2 regions of the Halonatronomonas betaini genome follow, and region 1 is predicted to be linked to the other one. Evidence: riboswitches for the same ligand, from Rfam matches in the RefSeq annotation. Region 1 holds a riboswitch; the other holds the start of a gene.
The links. Region 1 has a riboswitch for cyclic di-GMP ahead of I0Q91_RS08105 (hypothetical protein). Riboswitches for the same ligand answer to the same signal wherever they lie in the genome.
Positions count from the first base shown of each region.

Region 2: linked by a shared signal. The riboswitch ahead of I0Q91_RS07315 (alpha/beta fold hydrolase) and the one ahead of I0Q91_RS08105 (hypothetical protein) in region 1 are both predicted to bind cyclic di-GMP.

Region 1 covers NZ_JADPIE010000004.1:125,603-133,177, reverse strand. Annotated here, with positions in the region: gene I0Q91_RS08130 (hypothetical protein) at 1-39, opposite strand, end outside; gene I0Q91_RS08125 (hypothetical protein) at 42-422, opposite strand; gene I0Q91_RS08120 (hypothetical protein) at 438-1,109, opposite strand; gene I0Q91_RS08115 (hypothetical protein) at 1,177-1,725, opposite strand; gene I0Q91_RS08110 (hypothetical protein) at 1,786-2,052, opposite strand; gene I0Q91_RS08105 (hypothetical protein) at 2,233-3,204, opposite strand; cyclic di-GMP riboswitch class II at 3,236-3,324, opposite strand; gene I0Q91_RS08100 (hypothetical protein) at 3,441-3,797, opposite strand; gene ltrA (group II intron reverse transcriptase/maturase) at 4,008-5,423, opposite strand; gene I0Q91_RS08090 (hypothetical protein) at 5,921-7,471, opposite strand.
Region 2 covers NZ_JADPIE010000003.1:379,803-387,377, reverse strand. Annotated here, with positions in the region: gene I0Q91_RS07320 (ATP-binding protein) at 1-1,864, shown strand, start outside; cyclic di-GMP riboswitch class I at 1,942-2,018, shown strand; gene I0Q91_RS07315 (alpha/beta fold hydrolase) at 2,311-3,288, shown strand; gene I0Q91_RS07310 (PAS domain S-box protein) at 3,344-5,308, shown strand; gene I0Q91_RS07305 (hypothetical protein) at 5,335-5,553, shown strand; gene I0Q91_RS07300 (hypothetical protein) at 5,717-6,094, shown strand; gene I0Q91_RS07295 (TldD/PmbA family protein) at 6,147-7,520, shown strand; gene I0Q91_RS07290 (TldD/PmbA family protein) at 7,521-7,575, shown strand, end outside.

The DNA of each region.
Region 1 (7,575 bases):
TGTAATTATTGCTGCCATATTCTTATAGTTTTTAGTCAAAGTTAATCATCCTCCTTATCATCATCGTCACCATCTGGACTATTATTGGTCTCTGCATCTGCATTACTCTCAGCATCACTAACTGATTGCTGATTGATTACTGCCTGATTGCCGCTACCTTCCTGAGAAATACGGGCTTCAGAATTTTCGCCCTGCTGAAAAATAAGAGAAAAATTTTTATCGCCAGATTGAAAAACTTCCTGATAGTTATTGTTATCAGAGAAAATGATCCTGATATTCCAGCTATCATCTATTGTTATTTCATAATTGAAACCTGGTTCTAAGTTAAGATTGAGTTCAGCTACTGTGGCGGTTTGGATTGTAACTCCAGATATAACCAGTAAAATTAACAGAAGAAAAAGGAGGCTTTTTATGATTCTCACTATTTCACCTCCTTTCTACTCACCGATCAGGATTTCTATATTCTGGTTGTCACCGTGTTGAATTACTTCTAAACTCTCATCATTTTTAAAACTCATGATATCAGCTGAGTTATTCTCTCCGTTTTGATCTATCCTTTTACTTGTATTTGTTCCTAATTGAATAATTCCAGCTTCATTATCATCTTTACTCTGATTTATTTGTCCTGTATGATTGCTTCCATATTGAGCTATTAAAGCTATATTATAATCTCCATTTTGTTCAATAGAGGCTTCATTATTTCCAGACCACCAAGCAAATTCGTCTTGATGAGTAATTCCTATATTATTGTCTCCTTCTTGATAAATCTCTGTTGAATTATTATTACCAATTTGTTTAATCAAACTATAATTGTTTACCCCTACTTGTTCTATTGAAGCAAAATTAATGTTTCCCACCTGGTTTATATTAGCCAAATTATCTGTATAAGTATTATAGCTTATATCATTGTAATCCAGGATTGAAACTTCGCCTAATAAATTTTTTTGATTTTCAGATTCTAATTCTAGCAATTCATCATTAATATCTTCAGCCTGAACAAAAATTCCAGCAGACAGAACAAATACACATATTAAAATAACTAACATAAATTTTTTAATAAATAAACTGTTTAGTTTTCTTATTATATTTTTGAAGGCCAATTTTTCCATTATATCACCTACTTAAAGTGATTTTGATACAGCCTGAATTAACAGGCTGCAATGAATTGAAATTCAATCAATTCCCCTGAATTACTGTTGCAGAATTAGAATTTCCTTCTTGATTTATTGTAGCAATATCTTCTGCTGCAGTTTGATTAATTAATGCTGAATTATCATTACCTCTTTGAACAATAGAGCCTTCATTATTTCCAGTAATATTCCAATCTACAGCAAATTGAACTATCTGAGCTTCATTATTGTCGCCAAATTGATCTATTTGAGCTTCATTACCTTCAACAAAGTCATGCTGATTAATATTAACGGTATTAGCTTCTCCAATTTGATTTATTGAATAGATACCTCTATGGGCGATATCACCAAATATTTCTGCTTCATTTGCGATTCCTTCTTGATTTATTCTTGCTTTTCCCTCTACTGATGACATAAGATTTATATTAGCAAAATTAGATTCCCCTTCTTGTTTTATAATTGAATTATTTTCTCGAGCCCAAATTTGATAAATTAAAGCAGTATTTATTATACCATCCTGCTCAATATCAGCATTCATATCTGGCCCGGCTTGATAAATATCCCCTAAATTCAATTCGCCATCTTGAGATATTATAGCTTCAGAATTACCTGTTCCAAAAGTCTGAAGAATATCTGCTGTATGGTTATCTCCTTTTTAAATAATTTCAGATGTAATTACTGCTATTTCTGAAGGATGCTGTTGATTAATAGTTGCCACATGATTAGATCCTTCTTGTTCTAAATTAGCAACATTACCAGTTGTTTGATTTATTATTCCTAAATGCTCATTACCTATTTGTTCCACATCAGCTTCTGCGCTGTCCCCTATCTGGTCAATATCTGCTTCATTGCCTGCCAATCCAACAAAACTGATACCAAAGACTAATATAACAGCCAAAGTAAAAGCAAATAGTTTTTTCATTATATTAATAAGCCTCCTTTTTATTAGTTAAAGATCATTTTGAATCCTTAAAACTAAAAATATAATCTATAACCAATAATTAAGGCCTATAACTATAAACAACTATAATTAACTAAGCTTTTGAAATAATGGGCACCTTATTAAATAAGGTGCCCATTATTATAACACCTATTAGATCTATTAATTAGTGCTTTGTATTACTTCAGCAGTATTTTCATATCCTTCTTGATTTATATCAGATGAATGACCTGCATCTTCACTTTGCCATAATAAAGCTGTATTATCATTTCCAATTTGATTTATTTCTGCAGAATCATTTCCACCCTGGTGGAGACCTATAACATTTCTATCACCAGTTTGCTGACCAGCAAACACGGAATCAGTTTGTACTGCCCGATCGGTTTTTTCTTCACCATTAAATCCTACAAACTTGTTTTCGTCGCCTTCCTGAGTGAAGAATACTTCTGAGTCATTTTGTGCTGGGAATTCTGTATTATGCTCAAGCCTGAATAAATTATCGTCTCCATCTTGTTTAATCCAAGCATTTGCTTCAGTTTGAACTAGTTCAATGATATTTCTGTTACCCTCTTGAACTAAATCTGCATCACTACCGCCTAGGTTCTGAGTTTCCCCACCTGAGAAAACATCAGCTTTATTTTCATCTCCATCTTGATAGATAGTTACTGCACTTGAAATTGACCATGGGTAATCTGATAAATATGAATCTATTATAGCTTTATTTTCATTTCCCATTTGATCTATCTCAGACCAAGAATTAGCACCATTTTCATCATAATTTCTATTTATTTCAGCAAAATTTTCCATACCATCTTGATTAATTCTTAAAAATAATGCAGTATTATCACTGCTAGATACTGAATTAATTATTGCTTCATTTCTTATTCCTGCTTGATCAATCCAGGAATATGTTGCAGCTTCCCAGCCTGGATCATGAATATCATGACCTAATCCCCAAAGATTGCCTTCTTGAGTTATTTTAGCCTCATGAGATTCACCCACTTGCTCAATCATAGCATCTAAATTAGTCCCATCCTGGTCAATTGTAGCTTCATGACCTTCATCAGCCATTACTCCCATGCTCATACCAAAGACGACTGCTATTGCTAAAATACCGATAAATAGTTTTCTCATTAGTATTAATCCCCCTTTATTGGATTTGGTTTTTCCCTTTGGTCGGTTTCACCACTGGCTCACTGCTATCTTTTCAGGTGACCAGATTTAAGATAACAGGTCACTGCCTCCAATAAGGAAGGTTAAATATTAAGCTAATTCTTATAGTGCTCTCCACATGCCTAAACTGCCAATCCAGCAACTTTCAGTTCGGCTGAGTCAGGTTTTTTAATCACCTCCAGGTTTGATTTATTCTATTATAAGGATTTGTAATCTATCTCAAGCTTAGCTTCAAGCTTGCTAGCTGTTTGCTTATAATGGTTTGAGATTCTATCTTTTATTCTGTCAGCTTCTCTGGAATCGACATCATAAAGGATTAATGCGTATTGGTCATGATTTAGCTGACAGAGGACATCGCAGCAGCTAATTTCTGAGGAAAGGATATCCAGCAAATGCTGGCCGGCCTCTTTGATACTGGGTTGATTTTCTGGATAAGTGTCAATCTTTATCTGGTAAAAGTAGGTCGAGGGCCAGCAATCTCTTTCAGACCGTCGACTTTCCAGCTCATATATGTGACTGAATAGGATTTTATCGCAGATAAAGGCCGACTCCATAAATAACTTCCTCCTATTGATGCTGCGATCTCTATTGATTTTTCTATCACTTTCTGTTTATTATTATAGGGAATACTTGCGATGATTTGAATAATGCTGGGATAATGCACGATGATGCTGGGATAACGCAATCGAGTAGGAGAGAAATAATTAATTTATTTCTCGTCCTCTCACACCACCACAGCATACCGTTCGGTACTGGGCGGTTCATTAAGTATTAATTACTTGTGCATATCTTTCTGTAAAACTAAAGTATCCGAGTTTCTTTAATAACTGATTGGTAAAGCTTTTTGCAAGTATAGGGCTATTGGATATTCTCCAGTAGCCTTTCCTTGTGTTAGCATATTCCCACGCTTTGGGCTCTTTAATACCTAATTTCCTGAGCATCCTAAAGCGGGTTTTGACCTTCTTCCACCGTTTCCAGTAGCACATTCTTATTCGTCGTCTTGCCCACTGATCAAGAGCTCGCATCTTGCTTTTCATATCAGCTATTTTGTAATAGCTAACCCACCCTGTGATTGTCTGTTTTAATTTCTTAAAACGATATTTCATCGTCCAGGGCTTGTTTCTTGATGTGAGTTCTTTTATCTTTGTTTTGATTTTCTTGATTGATTTCGGGTGGATTCTTATCCTTACTTCACCATTCATCCGATAAAATGAGAACCCTAAGAATTTTCTTCTCCAGGGTCTGCCGACTGCACTTTTTGTTGTATTAACTTTAAGTTTCAGTTTCTTTTCAATAAATAAAGTTATGCTTTTCATAACTCTTTCAGCCGCTTTCCTACTTTTGACATAGATCTGATTGTCATCAGCATAACGGCAGAATTTATGATTGCGTTTTCCCAATTCTTTGTCCAGTTCGTCCAACATAATGTTACTGAGTAGTGGACTTAGAGGTCCTCCCTGAGGACATCCTTCATCTGTTTTCTTAATTAGACCATCAATCATTACTCCTGAGTTAAGATAAGCTCTTATCAATTTCAGCACCCTTCTATCCTGCACTTTTCTGGCTACCAAAGACATCAGTTTATCATGTTGAACAGTATCAAAATACTTTTCAAGGTCAATATCGACCACCCATGTATAGCCATCATTTATATATTCTTTAGCTTTATTTACTGCCTGATGTGCATTCCTTCCAGGTCTGAACCCATAACTATATTCTGAAAATCCTGGGTCAAATATTGGTGTCAGCTGTTGTGTTATTGCCTGCTGAATCATTCTATCCGTTACTGTTGGGATACCAAGTAGTCTTACTCCACCACCAGGCTTAGGTATTTCTACTCTTCTTACAGCCTGTGGTTTGTAGTTACATTCCAGTATATCTTTTAGAAGCTGTCTGCCATTTCTTTCAAGATGAGGTAGAAGTTCATCTACACTCATTCCATCAATTCCATGGCTGCCTTTGTTCTTGACGACTCTTTTATATGCCCTATTCAGGTTAGGAGCCTCTAGAATTTTCTCCATCAGATTACTGGAGTCTGCATTTTCACCGTTTCCTACATTCGGCAACGCCGCAGAAACACTCTGCACTCTCTCATTACTTCTAGCTTCCAGCCTTCTCTCCTGAGAGCAGCCTTCATATGAAGTTGTCTGCTTTCTATGTGTTTCCGTCGAGTTGTTCAAATCTAAGAAACCTCCTAATGTTTCATCCTTCAATTGATGTATATATCCATCAATCTACTATGACTTCTGCTGCATTCTGACAGTTCAGCTCTTACATTACTGCAGAGTTTATTGCTTAGAAGTTCATCACCACAATTTACTGTCAGACCTTCCCTGGTTAAGAATATTTACTTTCACTTCACCTATCTGCTGTATTTACACTTCCTGTTTCGAATAGTTTTGGGCTTTATTTTGTTATGCAAACTCACCCACAGGAATATGCCTTTTATACAGTTCGTATTCCTCAGACCGAAGTTTTGCCTCCAACTTCCTTCAGATTCCATCTCACGATGGACACCCTTGTCTTCAGCTAGTGGTTGGCACTATTAACCCCCACATCAGACTTTCACTGATTAGCAAATATCCATGCCAGGCAAACATAAAATAACCCCCACCCAGGATGCCTGGTGTGAGGGTTATTAAAAGAGTTATATGAAAAATGAGCTAAGTTTAATTTATTAGTTTTGTTCTGTTTTTATATAGCCCGTTACATAATGGACATCATATAGATCATCATAAGGAAGATTAATACTACCAACATCATCCCAGTAAATCTCTTCATCTCTAAGATCCTTTACAGTGTCTGATAAATCAGTTATTTTGTCAGAACTATAAATTCTTCCTGGACCATGAATATCACTTTCATAATATTCACCTTTAAGTTCGTCTCTATCATCTGTATGGGCTGAAATCTGGACTTCCTGACCAGTTAAAATATTTTCTGGATCTGTTAATTTCTGGCCTGATAATGTCTTATATGTCCAATTGATTCTGTCTATTAATAAATCGCCTTCATCATTTTCAAATAGTTCTATTTCAACATCCAGGGTTATAAAGTGATCTTCAGCCTGATCGATAACATCTGGAAGATAAAATGTGAATTCATCGAGATTTTCAATATTATTCTCTATAAAATACTCACCTGCACCAGGCAGGCCATCTCTTTGGAAATATATATTTGTTGTGTCATAATGATTAATAACCTGATCATCTCTAAAATATTCTGGTGAACCATTATTATAGCTCAGGTAAAAATCAATACCTGAAGTATTATTATCATCCTCGATATCACTATCTGATATAACCTGTGGGGTAAAGGCGATTTCTAATTGATGGTTTTCTATTTCTAAATCTTTGAAATTATTTATTTTTACTATGTTATCTTCATCTGGTTCGGTTAATGTCATATTACTGACAAAATACATGGCCTGGAGTCTTATCTCCTGAGATTCAGTTGCCATCATTTCAACTAGGTCAGGGCTGATAGCTGCTGCACTAAAGAAGCTGCCTGCAACTGCAACGGCATCCAGGTCATTATCCTGAATTGTAAGACTATCGAATACGACTTCATCATCTTCGGAATAAGCGGTGCCATCTTCAAAGGTTATTAAACCGAGATCTATTTCATTTGTATCTTCATCAATAAGATCGCCAGGGATTGAATCCATGCCATTTTCTAAAGCAAGGTTACCGGCATAATTGCCATCTGCATCAACAAAGGTGATTGCGCCAGGTTCTCTAGGGAAATCAATAGAAAAAGTCTCATTTTCAATGTCGATAACTTCATAGCCATACCTGAATATGAGAACTATCTGGCCAATGTCTGGGTTGTTACTGGTATCAGCAGCCTGGACTTCAGATTCATCTGATAATTTGCCTCTAATAGTTAGGCCGCTGCCAGTAACTTCATCTGGCCTAAAGGTTATGATGTCGCCATCGTTGCTGCTATCTACTGTTTTAGAAGGGTAGCTGTCGTCCTGGATTTCTATACGGTTTTCGCCTTCGAGACTTGAAATATCTACTCTTCCTGAATCATCAGTATCATAGATTTCATCGCTATTAACAACAACTCCAATGTCACTGACTGGTTGGTCGTTTTCATCTAGAACCTCAACAGTAATATCATAAGTCTGGTCAATAATATCTACTCCATTATCACCAATATTGTCACAGGCTGAAAAAACCATAAGTAAAGTAAAAACAGTTAGTAATGATAATATTTTTTTCAAAATAATGATTCCTCCTCTTTTATTTTAGATTTATGTTCATATCTTCAAATTTATTATTATACTAATTATATTATTATTTATAGAGAATTTGAATGATGTTAGGA
Region 2 (7,575 bases), on a different contig from region 1:
TTTCATTCAACAAAAAGAGAGAAATCAAAATGAGCTAAAGAATATTAAAGCTGAAGCAGTAGAGTTTAATCAGGAATGGGAGGAAGATTTTAATAGTATCTTATCTATTAGAAACGACCAGATTGAGCGGAGGAAATTACTTAACAATATAGCTGATTTTAAAGCCTGTAGAGATAATTTAGAAACCAGTCTTGATGAGAAACATGATTTAGAAAGCAGGCTTACCAGGTTAAATGAAGAACTTTCAAGTATAAAAGATGGCAATCCAGAAAGAATATTTAAAAACTCCTTATTAATCGGTTTTATCTCAATTGGAGCTGGAGCTTCTTCTGCTTTTTTTAATATTATTGCTGCTATAGTCATTGGTGGTGGTGGATTATTATTAAGTTATTTATATTATCATGGTAAACATCAGAAAGAAATAGTTCTACAGGATAAAAAAGAAAACCTTGATAAAGAGCTTGAAGATATACAACATAAGCTTTCTTTGCTTGAAGATGAGATTGAAGCTATAAAAGCCAAAAAGAATTCTGCTGAAAAAGAATTAAACCATTATCAGGAAATTTTAGGTTTAGAAAACTCTGCAAGTCCTGAGCTTATTAAGGATTATTTTAATGGTTTAAGAGATATTAATAATAGTTATGATAGATGGCTAAATACCAGAGAAGAGATTCAAAATAAGAAAGAAAAAATCGTCAGGGAATTAGACGAATTGAGAAACTTACTGGTTCAACTTAATTCAAAGCTAACTGATTCAGCATTAATCCTGCCAGCAGAGGACAGGCTTATTTTAAGGTCAGAAGAATTATTTTCAGCACTGGATAAAGCTTTAGAGTATCTTAATTATGCTCGAAATCTTAATGATGCCTGGCAGGGTAGAGAAACAGCTAAATCTGATATAAGTGATAAGTTTTCAGATTTTTCATCAGATAGAGATCCTGTAGAATTTTTGCAGGATTTTATTAAAAAATCCAATAAGTTTCTGGAATATCGGGAAAAACAAAATCAGCTAGACCAGTTAACCAACCAGTTAGTAGCTAAAATTAGTTCAGCTGATCATATTAAAGATTCTTTTATAGATTCACCACTTGCAAATGAAACCGACACTTTAATTGAACTTTTTCAGAGACATTATAACTCTTTTACCTCCATTGAAGAAGTCGAAACTGTTTATAAAAATTTAAAGGAAGAACTTGATTTAATTGCAAAGAATAAAAAGATGAAAGAAGACAGGCTTCAGAGCTTAAAGGATACAAAAAAAGAGCTGGCCTCACCAGCTAAAATAGAAGAGGCCCATGCTACGATTGACAATAATCAGAGTAAATTAAAAAAGCTTGCAGAAAGATATGCAATTAATAGAACAGCTTCTTTTATATTTAAAGAAGTTCAAGCCCGTGTAATCAAGAGAGCCAGAGAGGAACTATTACAGCCAGCAGCAGATCTATTATCAGAGATGACTGCCGGTGAATATCAGGAAATAAATCCTCCAGCCGACCTTAAAGAAAATGACTTTAAGACCAGACTTGCCAGTGGAAGAGAGCAGGAGACTGTAAATATTTTAAGTAGAGGAACAAAGGAGCAGTTATTTCTTGCTGTTCGCTTAAGCAGAATTAAAGAAATTAAGTCAGCTTTACCGGTAATTCTTGATGATTCTCTGGTTAATTTTGATAGAAGCCATTTAATAAACACAGTTCAGATTCTATCCAGGTTAGGTAACAGCCATCAGATATTTGTATTAACATGTCATCCTCATCTGGTCAGGCATATAAATGATTATACTGATAATGCTCAATACTGGCATCTTGAATCTGGTAAATTCAAAAATGTAGCTGGCAAAGATTTATATAATTTATTATTAAATTAACTAAAAAAGTTTGAAGTTTTTGCAGGAGTTTTTGATTCTATCTAGAATTAGTTCTTTAGTAGCAAATAATATAAAATTAAATAACTGGGCAAACCTGCTGCGAGGCAGGGACGCAAAGCTATGGGTCTTTTATAAAGATTGCCAGGTTGCATACTTTAAACCACGGCAATTTTTGATGCCGTGGTTAATATTTTTTGAGGTGATTAAAATGAAGAGAATTTTAAAGCTGTATAATAAAATTTATAATTATATATCTGAATTAATCTTAGAATTTGAGGGGACTAAAACCTGGTCATAAATCTAATTCAGATAAAATACTGCTAAATATAAAGCAGTTCTAATCCTGCAGCTCTATTCCTTTGAATTATTTAATATTCAAAGGATTATTTTTTATGATATAATAATTATTATAGATTTAAAACTAGTATTATTCTGGGGTGATTAGCTTGATTATTAAAATCCCGTGTAAAAGACATGTAATTTCAATTTTTATGATTATTATAATAATAGTGGTCCTGGTTTTAAGTAGTCAAATTACAAAAGCTTATTCAGTTGAAAATAAAACTCCTTTTGATAATAGTCACTTTATTGAAGTAGATGGAATAAGTTTGCATTACAGAATTGATAAAGCTAGAACAGATCAATCACTAGGAAAGATTTTAATGGTCCATGGCATGGGGGGTTCAACCTATTGCTGGCGTGAAAATACTGGACCATTAAGTGAAAACGGTTTTACTGTAATCACAGTAGACCTTCCTGCCTTTGGTTTTAGTGATAGGCAGCCAGGTCTGGATCATACTGCAAAAAATAGAGCAGACTGGCTATGGGGTCTCCTGGATTATTTAGATTCTGAATTATTTAATGACAACACCCCCTGGATTTTAGTAGGTCATTCTATGGGGGCCAAACCTATTGCTGAAATGACATTTAATAGAAATGAGGATGTTGAGGCATTAGTCTTTGTTGCTGGAGCAGTCTTTAATTCTCCACCTAATTTATTTGGTAATTTAATTGAACAGACTCCTTTCAATCATTTATTTGAATTTGCTATTCGGAATATTATACATCAGCCCTTTGCTATTAATCGAGCTTTAAAATCTGCTTATGGCAGAGAAGTTTCTGAAGAAGAACTGTCAAAATATCTGGAGCCCCTGGAAATTGAAGGAACTGCCAGGGCCTGGATTGATTTAGTAAGAAGCAGTTCTGATGAACTAGATAATCTTGATCAGCTAGAAACTAATATTTTATTAATCTGGGGGGCAGATGATAGTTGGGTTTCAGTTGATGATGCTAGAAAACTTGATGATCAACTTCTTAACTCCAATCTTGAAATTATTGCAGATAATCATCATATGCCTATGGTTACAGCATCAGAAGAAGTGAATAATCTTATTATTAGCTTTCTTTTAGATTCAAGAAATTAACTTATTTTCATTCAATTTTTCATTTAATTAATTTTAGTTTTTAAGGGGTTATACAATGGGGAAAAATATAGTTACTATTTTAATAGTTGATGCAGAAAAAACTTTATATCATAGCATAAAGGAATTAATGGGGGACGAATATTTAATTATCAGCGCAAAATCAGGACGAGAAGCTGTTTCCTTAACAAAAAGAATTAATCCAGATTTAATATTAGCAGATTTAAATTTACCTGATATTGACAGTCTTTCCCTGTGCGAAAAAATTAATGAAATTAACAGTATTAAAGATATACCATTAATATTTATTGCTGATTATGCAAACCAGGATAAAGGCATTGAATGCTTAAATTTAGGAGCTATAGATTTGATTTATAAATCATTTAGTATTGAATTGATTGTAAGAAAGATTAAAAATTATCTATCACTATTTAATTATAAAAACGAAGCCCTAAAATTAAATCAAACAATTGAGCAGAGTCCAGAAACAATTTTAATAACTGATACCAGTGGAGAAATTGAATATGTAAATCCAGGTTTTATTGAACTTACTGGTTATAAGCCTGAAGAAATTATTGGTAGAAATCCAAGGGTATTAAAGTCAGGATATCATACAGATAATTTTTATACTGATCTCTGGGAGACTGTTTCTTCAGGAGAAAAGTGGCATGGTGAAATTTATAATCGCAAAAAAGATGGAGAGTTTTTTTGGGAAGAAACTTCAATTTCACCTATAAAAAATTGGAAAGATGAAACAGTTAAATATATTGCAATTAAACATGATATTACAGAGAAAAAGAAAGCCCAAAAAGAACTTAAATCTACTAAAAATATGCTAGATAAGATTCTAAATTTATCCACTGAAGCAATCAGGTATGTAGATTTAAATTACAATGTAATAAAAACAAATGAAAAATATAAATTATTAAGTGAATCTTATAAAAACAGGGAAGGCTTTAAGAAAAATGATTTAAAATGTTACGAAGTTTTTTGTACTGAAAATTGTAATACAGAAGATTGTTCAATAAAAAAGATATTGGAAAATGGCCAGACTATTCAAGAAGATATTAAAGTTAAATTCAATAATAAAACTAAATATTTTATTGTTACTGTTGTGCCTTATAAAAATGAAGCTGGAGAAATAATTGGTATGATTCAGAGTTTCCGTGATATTACTCAAAGAAAAGAAGATGAGAATAAATTAAAAGAATATAATCAAGAAATTGAATCATTATATAATAAACTAAATAAAGAATTTAAAAAAGGAATTAAGCTACATGAACACTTTTTGCCAAAAAAATTACCAGAAATAGATAACTTCAAATATGAAGTTTATTTTCAACCTGCAGAAAGGTTAGGAGGAGATTTTTATAATGCTATAAAAATTGGTAATTATCTTTTGATCTATCTTGCAGATGTAAGTGGACATGGACTTGATGGTTCAATGCTCAATATATTTTTAAGAGAGACAATCAACAATTATATCTCCAGTAAATTAAATAATAATATTGATTTATCTCCTGATGCTTTATTAAAACATATAATTAATAGATATCACCAGGAAGAATTTTCAAGAGATTATATGGTTTGTCTTCTGATAGGGTTATTGAATATTGAAGAAAGAGAATTTTCATTTATTAATGCCGGCATTCAGGTTCCACCTGTAATCATCAGGGAAGATGGAACTTTAAGAAAGTTACAGAATTCAGGTGCACCTATTTCTACAGCTATTGATATAAAATTTTATAACCAGACTTTAAATCATAAACTTGAAAACTTCAAAATTCTATCTGGTGACAAATTATTTTTAACTACAGATGGGCTGGTAGAAGAAACTTCTAAAGATATAAATAACAAAATTCCTGAAATGTATGGAGAAAAAAGACTTGATAAAGTTTTAAAGAATTCCTGTCACCTTAAACCAATAGAGATTATTAAAAAAATCAAAAAAGATTTCAAAGATTATACCGGTAATGAAATTGGCAGTGATGATATAACTTATATGATTATTAGCGGTGAATGAAATAATAATTTATTGAGGTGAATTCTTTGTTAGCTCTTATAATTTTTCTGCAATTAGTTATAGCAGGTGTTATTATTTTAGGTTTTAGGATAAATTCAGATCTTGGTTATATTATAACTGCATTAGCAGTTATAGTTGCATTTTTAACTCTTAGATCATTAATCCCATTAATGATCTTTCAATTTGCAATTATTTATTTTGCAATGAAAGTAGGAAAGAACTTATCTAAAACAATTAAAAACTGAATATTATTTAAAGATGATTCATAACTTTGCAGGTTCTTTTTTAGGCTATTAAGTCTGGATTTTTTCATTCTGATAATTATTTTAAATTTAAAGCAGGAGAAGTTTTTTCTATCTCTAATTATTTATTGAGTAAAAATTAATTTTAAATTATAGGAGTGATATTTTGCTAACAGATAGAATAAAAACATCAATTTTAATCGGTTCACTTTTAGGCATTATCTGTATCTTAGGAGCTGGTTATAGAACTGGATTTGCCGGTAACTGGATATCATTATGGGCCCTCTGGTATAATCGTTTTTTAATGGGCGTTGTTATTGGTTTAGTAACCAATAATAAACGGCATGTTGCTATTATTAGAGGAGCAATTTTAGGACTACTGGTTTCATTTGCTTATTATTTTACAACCGGTTTTGCCGATGTTGTAAGCTTTTTAGCCGGTGGAATCTATGGAATTATTATTGATTATCTGGCAAGTCGCCACCAGTGGATAACTGCAAAATTTAAGGATATGATATCTAGAAATAATAAAATTAGTACCTAGTTAATTATTAAAAAGCAGTTCGTTTCTAAATAAGTTTTTCCAGGGGGAAATTATGAAATCAGTCTTAAAAGATTTTTTTAGCGATGATAATTTAGATTATGGAGATCTTCGTTTTGAAAAGAATAACCAGACAGAAATTAGATATGAAAACCAGGATTTAAAAGAAGTTAAATCATCATACCGTGAAGGTGGCCATCTTAGAGTTTACAACCAGGGTGTAAAAGCAGTAAATTCATTCAGTCAACTTAAAGATGCCAGAAAAGCCAAAAAAGAGCTGGCCAATTCAATATCAGGAACAGAAGAGCTCATTTCTGAAGCTGCTAAATTAAAGGAAGCAGAGGTTATCAAGGATAAACATTTTATAAACCCTGATACCAACCCAAAAAACTACAGTCTGGAAGAGAAAAAAGAATTAGTAGAAAATTACAATCGCCTGGCTTTAGAGCAGGAGCATATAATTAAGACAAATTTTACTTATAGAGATTTTTACTCTAGGCGAATTTTTATAAATTCAGAGGGTTCAGAAATAGAATATGACCTTCTAGGCAGTCTAATCAGTGGCGCAGTCTATGCAAAAAAGAATGATGTTGTTCAGGTTAAAAGGGTCTCCTTTGGAGGTTTTCCTGAATTTGATAACCTCTTTAATCGTGAAGATGACTTATTAAAAGAAATTGATATTTTACAGCAGATGCTAGATGCCGAGCCTATTAAAGCCGGTAATTATCCAGTTATAATTAACCAGGCCCTGGCTTCAGTCTTTATCCATGAGGCCTTTGGACATTTATCCGAGGCAGATATAGTAAAGAATAATCCTGCTTTTAGAGATAAACTTCAGGCTGGCACTGAATTAGGTAGTGATATCCTGACAGTAGTTGATGACCCTGGCATTAAAAACACTCCAGGAAACTATAAATATGATGATGAAGGCCAGCCTGCTCAAAAAACCACGTTGATTGATCAGGGAACCTTAAGTGGTAGGCTCCATTCCAGGGAGACAGCTGCAGATTTTAATGAGCCCCTTTCAGGAAATATGCGGGCAGTAGATTGTAAATATACTCCAATAATAAGAATGTCAAATATCTATATTGCAGAAGGTAAATCAGATGTAGAGGAGATGATTTCCTCAATAGATAACGGCTATTATATCTGTAATGGTCGGGGTGGGCAGACAACTGGAGATCAGTTTACATTTGGAGCAGAATACGGTTATAAGATTGAAAATGGCCAGAAAAAAGGTATGGTCAGAGATATAAACTTAAGTGGCGAGCTTTTTGCAACTTTACAAAGAATTTCAATGATTGGCAACGATTTAAACTTTAGAGAAGTTGGCGGTTGCGGTAAAGGTAATCCTATGCAATTAAATATCTTCTCAGGTATGGGTGCCCCCCATATTAAAGTCGATCAGGTCAATATAGGAGGCGTTTAGATGCTGGATATTAATAAATTAAAAAAGAACTTTGATGAAGCCGAACTGCTAATTA